One region of the Massilia sp. CCM 8734 genome, then DNA from elsewhere that is predicted to be linked to it. Evidence: predicted binding sites of a transcription regulator. Region 1 holds the regulator's gene; the other holds the start of a gene.
What was found. Region 1 encodes sigma-54, which starts transcription at its own class of promoters, with help from an activator protein. Its sites were predicted from a motif close to TGGCANGNAANCTGCTTT; they were not measured.
Positions count from the first base shown of each region.

Region 2: a site for sigma-54 is predicted at 2,345-2,362, ahead of F2P46_RS01500 (urease accessory protein UreD). Genes of this name have one in related genera too.

Region 1 covers NZ_WHJI01000012.1:8,057-13,255, reverse strand. The annotation lists gene F2P46_RS13080 (tetratricopeptide repeat protein) at 1-1,202, shown strand, start outside; gene F2P46_RS13075 (RNA polymerase factor sigma-54) at 1,228-2,700, opposite strand; gene lptB (LPS export ABC transporter ATP-binding protein) at 2,703-3,461, opposite strand; gene lptA (lipopolysaccharide transport periplasmic protein LptA) at 3,458-4,087, opposite strand; gene lptC (LPS export ABC transporter periplasmic protein LptC) at 4,084-4,707, opposite strand; gene F2P46_RS13055 (HAD family hydrolase) at 4,729-5,199, opposite strand, start outside.
Region 2 covers NZ_WHJI01000001.1:330,440-335,638, forward strand. The annotation lists gene F2P46_RS01490 (DinB family protein) at 1-386, shown strand, start outside; gene F2P46_RS01495 (DUF1302 family protein) at 487-2,259, shown strand; gene F2P46_RS01500 (urease accessory protein UreD) at 2,372-3,211, shown strand; gene F2P46_RS01505 (urease subunit gamma) at 3,230-3,532, shown strand; gene F2P46_RS01510 (urease subunit beta) at 3,546-3,869, shown strand; gene ureC (urease subunit alpha) at 3,871-5,199, shown strand, end outside.

The DNA of each region.
Region 1 (5,199 bases):
CGGGCGCCACGCGCGGCGGCGTCCCCATACCGAACGAGACGCATAAATTCAAGGTCACGCAGGGCGAACGCTATCTGACCGTGCAAGACGCGAAGGAAACGACGATTGTCGACCTGGTCACGCGGCGCCGCTATCAAATCGACGAGCCAAGCCGCAGCTACGTGGCCTATTCGATGTTCGACACCATCGCCTATCGCCTGCTCGCAGTCAAAAAGAAAGGCAGCTTCACGCCGACCTACGGCCTGATCGAGCTGGAAAACAATCTGTCGGTCGAGGTGGCGGCGCGCACGCTGACCGAATCGACCGAAGGCGGCGCCACGGTGCTGGCTGTCGACGGCTTTCGCCTGGCCAGTATCGGCGCCGGCGGAACCAGCGTCAGCGCCGGCGACGCGGCCATGTTCGCACGCATCCTGCGCACTTTCGGTACCCATCCGCGCGTGCTGACGCGCCTCTCCGCCCAACCACGCCTGCCGGCCAGCCTGGTCACCTACCACAAGCAGATCGAAGGCTACAGCGAAACGCGTACCTATACGATCAGCGCCGTCAAGCAAGGCGCACCGGCCAGCTACAGTCTGGCCGCGTACAAGCTGCGCGCGCCGCAAGGTGACGAGATCGACCAGGTGCTCGACAAGGGAGCCATCAGCGCAGCACCGCCGACAGCGGCGGCCAGGCAGGCGTTCGAGCGCGAAACCGCGCAGGCGTTCGCCGACAATCGCGTGCTGGACGCTATGCTGGGGATGAACGAATGGGTATTCTCCGGGGGGGGCGATCCGGTCATGCCGACGCCGGCGCAGCGGGCGCTGTTCCAGGCCAACCCGCAGTTGAGCAGCCTTGCGGCGGTGATGCGCAAACAAGAGACCAAGGCGGAACTGGAAGCGACGCTCGCCACGCTGCAGGAACTGCGCAAGCACACTACACGCAAGCAACACGTCCTGATGCTGTTTGAAGCCGATAACCTCAAAGAGTTGGGTAGGTACCGCGAAGCAGCTGCGTTGTACGCCAAGGCGCTGCAGGCCAATCCGGCAATGGCATCGGCCTACGCCGGCCTCGGAATGTCCCTTTACAGAAGCGACGACACCGTGCGCGCCTGGCGTAGCTGGGATGCGGGACGACGCATCTCGAACGGCGGGGAGCTCGACCTGTTCGGCAACGTCGACCAACTGGAACAGTCGCTCTTGCGCGACTACCCGCAGTTCTTGTAAGCGCTGCGCAAACCTGCCCGCCCGGTCACAGGCACTTGCGCAGGGCGACCGGCGGAATCTTGAGCGCTTCGCGGTACTTGGCGACCGTGCGGCGCGCAATCACCATGCCCTGCTCGCCCAGCATGTCGGCGATCTTGCTGTCCGACAGAGGGCTCTTCGGATCTTCGGCGCTGGTCAGCTGCACGATCAGCGCGCGGATCGCCGTCGATGACGCTTCGCCGCCCGCTTCGGTGGCCACGTGGCTGCCGAAAAAATACTTCAGCTCGAACATGCCGTGCGGCGTCATCATGTACTTTTGCGTGGTCACGCGCGAGATCGTGCTCTCGTGCAGGCCAAGCGTGTCGGCGATTTCGCGCAGCACCAGCGGTCGCATCGCCACCGCGCCGTGCGAGAAGAAATTGCGCTGGCGTTCGACGATCGCTTCGGCCACCCGCAAGATGGTGTCGAAGCGCTGGCGCATGTTCTTGATCAGCCATTTGGCTTCCTGCAGCTGCGCGCCCATCTGCCCTTCGCCCTTGCCCTGCTTGAGCAGCGCGGCGTACATGCTGTTTACGCGCAGGCGCGGCATCACGTCGTTATTGAGCATCACCGACCAGCCGTTTTTTGCCTTGCGCACGATCACGTCCGGCACCACGTAGTCCGACACGTCGGACGCGAACTCCGCGCCCGGATGCGGATTGCACTGGCGGATCACGGTCTGCGCCTCGCGCAAGTCTTCATCGTCGCAATCGAGCGCTTTTTTCAGCTTGTTGAATTCGCGCTGGGCGAACCAGGTCAGGTGGTTTTCGACGATGGTCAGCGCCATGCGCCGCGTCACCATCGGCACGCCGGGCATGCGCCGGATCTGCAGCGCCAGGCATTCGGACGCATTGCGCGCGCATACCCCGCTCGGATCGAAACTTTGCAGCAGCGCCAGCACGGTGCGCAGTTCGTCGATCTCGATCTCCAGCTCGGGCGGCATGCGCTCGTGGATCTCTTCGAGCGACTCGGTCAGGTAGCCGTTGTCGTCGATGGCGTCGACGATCAGTTCGACCAGCGCCCGGTCGCGCGCTTCGAGCACGGTCACGCGCATCTGCTCCATCAGGTGCTCGCGCAAGGTGGTGCTTGATGCTTCGAGCTGCGGGCGCGAATCCTCGTCGTCGGGCGTCTTGGCGCGACCGAGGTCGCCCCACTCGCCATCGTTGTCGTTGCTGGACGGGCTGTCCGCTTCGCCGCCTTCGAAATTCTCGCCTTCGCTCGGCGCCGGCGCATCCTGCGCACCCGGCTCGGGCGTCGCTTCGGTCGGCGTCGAGGTGCTGCTGATGGCGCCATCGCCCAACAGGCGCACCGAATGATCGAGCGGATCGTCGAGCCGTTCGAGCAGCGGATTGTCGGTCAACAGCTGTTCCAGTTCCTGGTGCAGTTCCAGGGTCGACAACTGCAGCAGCCGGATCGACTGCTGCAACTGGGGCGTGAGGGCCAGGTGCTGGGAAGTGCGTAGTTGAAGGGACTGTTTCATGCCTACATCCGGAAGTGTTCGCCCAGGTAGACCCGACGCACGGATTCATCCGCGATGATATCGTCGGGACGACCGGAGGCGAGCACCGCGCCCTGGTTGATGATGTAGGCGCGGTCGCAGATACCCAGCGTTTCGCGCACGTTGTGGTCGGTGATCAGGACGCCGATGCCGCGCTGCTTGAGGAAGCGCACGATGCGCTGGATCTCGATGACGGCGATCGGATCGACCCCGGCGAACGGTTCGTCGAGCAGCACGAAGCGCGGGTTGGTCGCCAGCGCGCGCGCGATCTCGACCCGGCGCCGCTCGCCGCCCGAGAGCGACATGGCCTGGTTTTCGCGCAGTTTTTCGATCTGCAGGTCGGCCAGCAGGGTATCCAACCGTTCGTTGATCTGCGCCTTGGTGAGCGACTTGCCATCGACCTTTTGCAGCTCCAGCACGGCGCGGATGTTTTCTTCCACGGTCAGCTTGCGGAACACCGACGCTTCCTGCGGCAGGTACGACAGGCCGAGCGCGGCGCGCCGGTGAATCGGCAGGCTCGAAATATCGACCCCGCTGATATCGATCGTGCCCGCGTCCGACGGCACCAGGCCGACGATCATGTAGAACGAGGTAGTCTTGCCGGCGCCATTCGGGCCGAGCAGGCCGACCACTTCGCCGCAGTCGACCTGCAACGAGACGTCGCGCACGACCAGGCGCTTGCCGTAGCTTTTCTGCAGGCCGCGCACGATCAGCGTGCTGCCGCAATTTTTCGGTTCGATCATGGATTTCCCGCAACTGGCGTGGTGGTCGGCGCGGGCGCCGGCGCTGGTGCGGGCGTCACCGCCGGCGCGCCGGCCGCCGGCGTGGCCGGCGCGGCGCGCGGCTTGCGCGGGGCGATGATCATGGTGCCGCGACCCTGGCCCGGCTTGTTGACGCCGCTGGCGTCATTACGCGCCACGAACACCTCTTTGCGGCTGTCGTAGGAAATGAATTCGCTTTCGATTTCGTTGGTCGGTTTCTGCCCTTCGAGCTGGCGGATCCTGGCGTTCGAGAACAGCTTCATCATGTCGTTGCGTTCATCGTATTCGATGCGCTGGGCCTGGCCTTCGATCCACAGGTCGGGCCCGCCGTCGCGCTTCTGGCGGAAGGTGGCAGCCTTGCCGGCGCTGGCGGTCAGGGTCACGAACATGTCGCCTTCGGGCGTCTCCTTGATGACGGCGCGGTCCGACTTGAGAATCAGCGTGCCCTTGGTGACGACCACGTTCCCGGTCAGGATCGTCACCTGGGTCACTTCATTGGTCTCCAGGGAATCGTAAGTGATCACCGCCTGCTTGGCGGAATCGGCCTTTTCGGCGGACGCGGTGGCCGCGGCCAGGCCCAGCAGGGCGATGGCTAGGAATTTTTTCATTGTGGTTTACCTGTGATGGTTGGCGCTGCGCGCGCCGCTTTCGGTGGATACACGATCTGCCCGCGGCTGGCGAACTTGAGCTCGCGCGTCGCGTTGTTCGCTTCCATGCCGGTTCCCCTGATGGTGGAATTGCCCAGCGTGACCTGGACCGGCTGGTCGGACGTCATGCGGTCTTCGTCGGTAAAGACGGTCAGTGCTTCGGTCTTGAGTTCCATCGCGCGGTTGTTGGGCGACTCGGGCCGCACCACCTTGACATCGCCCATCAGGTCGGCCTGGTTCTGGGCGTGGCGGATGCGCGCGCGCTGCGAGGTGATGGTGGTGAGCGGCTGGCCGGGCGCGACGCCCTGCAGCACCGGCAGCTCGACATCGGAGGAATCGTCGATCGGGCGGTGCGTGAGCTTGGCGCCGGACACCAGGTAGCGCGGCTTGCCCTCGGGCGTCATGCGCACGAAGCTGAATTGTTCGACGATGTAGTCGGGTTCATTCTTGAAGGTGTTCGGATCGACCGTGTCGTCGCCGTTTTGCGCCAGCTGGACCAGCCAGAAGGTGCCGAAGGCGAAGAAGGTCCCGACCACCATGATCGCGGTCAGGCGCCAGCGGTGTGCGGTGCGCTTATGCATGGTGGTCTCCTGTGGTGTGCATCAGGCGAAGTACGGCGCCAGTGCCGCGTCGTAGGTGCCTTGCGCGCGCATGACCAGGTCGCACACTTCGCGCACCGCGCCACGCCCGCCGCCGGCCTTGGTGACGTAATGGGCGCGGTACTGCACTTCTGGATGCCCGGTCGGCACGGTGACGGCAAAGCCGACCTGCAGCAGCAGCGGCAGGTCGATCACATCGTCGCCGATGTAGCCGCACTGCGCGGCGGTGACGCCGGTCGCTTCCAGCAATTTGGCAAAGGCGACGCGCTTGTCGTGGATGCCCTGGTGGACGTGCATGATGCCCAGGTCGGCGGCGCGCCGCACCACGATCGGCGACTGGCGCGCGCTGATGATGGCGGTGGCCACGCCGCTCTTTTGCAGCAGCTGGATGCCCAGGCCGTCGAGCACATTGAAGGTCTTGGTCGCTTCGCCATCGGGGCCGTAGGTCAGGCTGCCGTCGGTGAGCACGCCATC
Region 2 (5,199 bases), on a different contig from region 1:
CGCGTGGGGACGCACCGCATCCCGACTATTGCGCCGCCTTCTTCGAGCCGGAAGAGCCATTCGCCGCGTGCGCCGATTTGCGGGCCGCGCAAAAGTTGAGCGACCAGCGCCTGATCGCCTACTGCCGCCGGCTCGACGAGGGCACGCTCGCGCGCGACGTCGGCATCCTGCGTGACCACGGGCTCATGCTCGACACGCCCGCTCGCCTGTTGGCGCATCTGTTCCAGCACCAGGTCCACCACCGTGGCCAGGTCCACGCGATGCTCGCCGGGACGGCCGTCGAACCGCCGCAGCTCGATGAATTCTACAGCCGTGGCGAAGCCGAAGACCGGGCGCAGGATTTCGCGGAACTTGGCTTTACCGAGGCCGATGTGTGGGGTGTGTAAGTACGCGTGACAAGCGCTCGTAGCGCGTGGTAAATTTGAGTTGTAGCCAAAAGTAAAAACCGGCCACTGACGGCTTACCGTAACCTACCACAGGCCAAACATGCATTGCACCGGGCGTCGGCACGTTCACGTCGCTTTCACGGTCGCCGCTTTGGCGAGCGCGGCGCCGGCGTGCGGGCTGGAGACGCAAGTGAGCGGGCGGCTCAGTTTCGGCGCCAGCTTCCGTACCGAGGCATCGGCCCCGCATATGCTCGTTGCATACAATGCGCAAGCGCTTGGATTGTCCGGCCTTGCCAGCGCGGGCCAGAACAGCGATGACGCCAACCTGAATTTCCGGCGCGGCGACGCCGTCACGCGCGCGCTCAAAGGCTATGTGGAGCTGGCCGCTTTTGAAGCCAATGTCAGCGCGCTGGTACGCATCAAGGCGTGGCACGACTTCGCCCTGAGCGACCATGCGCACGCGTGGGGCAACAGCATCAACGGCTACGTCGCCGGCCAGCCGCTGGGCGATGCCGGCGGCGCGCGGCTGGCGCGTTTTTCGGGCGTGGCGCTGGGCGATGCGTTCATTGCGCACAACACCCAAGTCGACGACGTGCGCGTGCTGACGCGCTTCGGACAGCAGTCGCTCTCGTGGGGGGAGCGCAGCGGCTTTCCGGGCGGCCTGGCTGCGCTCAACGCAGTCGACTTCCCGGCGCGCCGGCGTGCCGACGCCGTGCCGCAGGAAACGCTGGTACCGGCGCCGATGCTGTTCGCGCGCGCGCAGGCTGCCGGCGGATTCGGGGTCGAGGGCTTTTACCAGACCCACTTCCGTCCGTCCGCGCTGGACCTGTGCGGCACCTTCTGGTCGGGCACCGACTACGTGGCGCAAGGATGCAACCAGGCTTTCGCCGGGCCGATGCCCGTGAGCGACCGGGTGCGCCTGGCGCGTGGCGCTTATGTAAAGCGCATGGACAATCCCGTCCCGCACGACCATGGCCAGTACGGCGCGGCGCTGACGTGGACCTCGGCGCCGCTGGCGATCGATGTCGGCCTGTATCATGCGCGCTACACCAGCCGCACCCCGCTGCCGGGCGTGCGCAAGGCGCAGCGCGCCGGCATGGGCCTGATCGCGGGCGACCCGGATGGCAAGAATATGCGCTACTTTACCGAGTACGTGGGCGACATCGCCATGACGGCGCTGACCGTGGCGCACCGGCGTGCGCACGGGAGCCTGTTCGGCGAGCTGGCCTACCGCGCCAACCAGCCCTTGCAACTGCCTCCCGGCGGCACCTTGCCGGCTTTGCTCAATCCGGCGTTTCCATCGCTGCTGCGCAAGGACGTCGATGCGCTGGCGCCCGGCGCGCTGTATCACACCTACGACCGTTACCGCACCTTCCAGCTGCAAGCGGGCGTGCAGCGGGATTGGCCGCGCATCGGCGGCGTCGCCCTCAGTACCCTGGGCGAAGTGGTTCTCAAGCGGGTCGCCGGATTGCCCGATCCCGCCGTGCGGCGCTACGGCCGCGCCGACCAGTATGGCAACGGCCCAGTCAACGGAACCTGCGCCGTCACCACCACCGACGCCGCCCGCCAGTGCAGCGCCGATGGCTATGTGAGCCCGGCCGCCTATGCTTATCGCATTCGGATGGACGCGCGCATGGCGCAGGTGGGGCCGGGACTGAACCTGCACGCATGGGCGCAATTGCAGCACGACGTGAAGGGCTGGTCGCACGACTTCATTCTCAACGAAGGCCGGCGCACCATGAACATGGGCGTGCGCATGGAATACCTGAAGCGTTATGTCGCCGAAGTGGTCTATGTGCCGGTGTGGGGCGGCATCTACAACACGCAGGTGGACCGCGACGTGCTGGCGGTGTCGATGGGCGTCAAGTTCTAGCGCACCAAAGTAGTGCGTGCGCGCCGTGGCGGTGCGCCTGATCACCCGCTGTGGGCGCGCCGCACCATGAACGTGCCGCGTGCGCTGGCACGCATCCTGCTCCTGCAAAGGTATGCGAGATTGCCACCCGACCGAACCGACCCACACTGCATGGCAAGCGAGCCTGAGGCTGCGCTTCGCCGACGATGCCGGCACCACGCGGCTGATGGAGCGCATCCACAGCGGGCCGCTGCGGGTGCAAAAGCCGCTGTATCCGGAAGGTGCGCGTATCTGCCACGCGATCATCGTCCATCCGCCCGGTGGCGTGGTGGGCGGCGACCGGCTGTCGGTGAGCGTGTCCGCCGGGGGGGCCACGCATGCGTTCCTGACCTCGCCCGGCGCCGCCAAGTGGTACCGGGCCAACGGCAAGGTCTCGCGCCAGGATGTGACGATCGACGCCGGGGCCGGCGCGGCCGTCGAATGGATGCCGCAGGAAGCCATCTTCTTCAATGGCGCCCATGTGGCGCTCGAACAACGGGTCGAGTTGGCGCTCGATGCCAGCTACATCGGCTGCGACATCCTGTGCCTGGGCCGGCGCGCCTCGGGCGAGATTTTCGACAGCGGCGTCATCACCCAGCACACGCAGATCCGCCGTGGCGGCAAGCTGCTGTGGTGGGAGCAGGGCGCGCTGCGCGGCGGCGGCGCGCACATGCACAGCCCTCTTGGGCTGAACGGCGCGAGCGTGTGCGCGACCCTGGTCGGCGTGGGCCGGCCGGCCGGCGCCGCGCTGATCGACGCCATGCGCGCGCTCGATCCGTCGCTCGGCGTCACCCAGGTCAAGTCGGTTTTTGTTGCACGTTACCTGGGCGAGGACAGCGAAAGCGCGCGTCGCGCCATGTTCGGGGTGTGGCAGATGTTGCGCCCGCACCTGCTCGGGTGCGCCGCGCCGCTGCCGCGCATCTGGAACACCTGAAAAGAGAGACGACAATCCATGGACCTGACCCCGCGCGAAAAAGACAAACTGCTGATCTTCACCGCCGCCTTGCTGGCCGAACGGCGCATGGCGCGTGGCCTCAAACTCAATTATCCGGAAGCCGTGGCGTTGATCAGCGCGGCCATCATGGAGGGCGCGCGCGACGGCAAGACGGTGGCGCAGCTGATGTCCGAAGGCGCCGCGATATTGACGCGCGCCGACGTCATGGACGGCATCGCCGAGATGATCCCCGATATCCAGGTCGAGGCGACTTTCCCGGACGGCAGCAAGCTCGTGACCGTCCACAACCCCATTCCCTGAGAGCGAGATGAGCATGATACCTGGCCAATACCTGCTTGCCGATGGCGACATTGAACTGAACGCCGGCCGCGCCACCCGCACCGTGGTGGTGGCCAACAGCGGCGACCGGCCAATCCAGGTCGGCTCGCACTTTCACTTCTTCGAGGTCAATACCGCGCTGCACTTCGCGCGCAGTGCGGCAATCGGCATGCGGCTCAATATCGCTTCCGGCACCGCGGTGCGCTTCGAGCCGGGCCAGCGGCGCACCGTGGAACTGGTCGCGCTCGGTGGCGACCGGATGGTGTTCGGCTTTAACGGCCTGGTGATGGGCGAACTGCCATCGCACCGGGGAGATTGAGATGCCCTCGATCAGCCGCCGCGCCTACGCCGACATGTTCGGCCCCACCACGGGCGACCGACTGCGCCTTGCCGATACCGACCTGTTCATCGAGATCGAACGCGACTTCGCCATCCATGGCGAGGAAGTCAAGTTCGGCGGCGGTAAGACCATCCGCGACGGCATGGGCCAGTCGCAGCGGCTGCACGCCGATGTCATGGATACCGTCATCACCAACGCCGTCATCGTCGACCACTGGGGCATCGTCAAGGCCGATATCGGCCTCAAGAACGGCCTGATCGCCGCCATCGGCAAGGCCGGCAACCCGGACGTGCAGCCAGGCGTGACGATGGCCATCGGCGGCGCCACCGAAATCATCGCCGGCGAAGGCATGATCGTCACCGCCGGCGGGGTCGATACCCACATCCATTTCATCTGCCCGCAGCAGATCGAAGAAGCGCTCATGAGCGGCATCACCACCATGATCGGCGGCGGCACCGGTCCCGCGACCGGCACCGCGGCCACCACCTGCACGCCGGGACCGTGGCACCTGCACGCGATGCTCGGCGCGGCCGACGCCTTTCCGATGAACCTGGGCTTCATGGGCAAGGGCAACGTCAGCCTGCCGGGGCCTCTGGAGGAACAGGTGCTGGCCGGCGCGATCGGCCTCAAACTCCACGAAGACTGGGGCAGCACCCCGGCCGCCATCGACAACTGCCTGGCGGTGGCCGAGCACATGGACGTGCAGGTGGCGCTGCATTCCGATACCCTCAACGAAGGCGGCTTTTTGGAAAGCACGCTGGACGCCTTCAAGGATCGCACCATCCACACCTTCCATACCGAAGGGGCGGGCGGCGGCCATGCGCCCGACATCATCGCCGCCGTCGGCCAGGACAACGTGCTGCCGTCGTCGACCAATCCGACCCGGCCCTTTACCGTCAACACGCTCGACGAGCATCTCGACATGCTGATGGTGTGCCATCACCTCGACCCGGCCATTGCCGAAGACGTGGCCTTCGCCGAGTCGCGCATCCGGCGCGAGACCATCGCCGCCGAGGATATCTTGCATGACCTGGGCGCGATCTCGATGATGTCGTCCGACTCGCAAGCCATGGGCCGCGTGGGCGAAGTGATCATGCGCACCTGGCAGAGCGCCCACAAGATGAAGCAGCAGCGCGGCCCGCTCGCACCCGACACGGCGCGCAACGATAACTTTCGCGTCAAGCGCTACATCGCCAAATACACCATCAACCCGGCCATCACGCATGGCGTCTCGCACGCGGTCGGCTCGCTGGAAGTGGGCAAGATCGCCGATATCGTGCTGTGGAAGCCGGCGTTTTTCGGCGTGAAG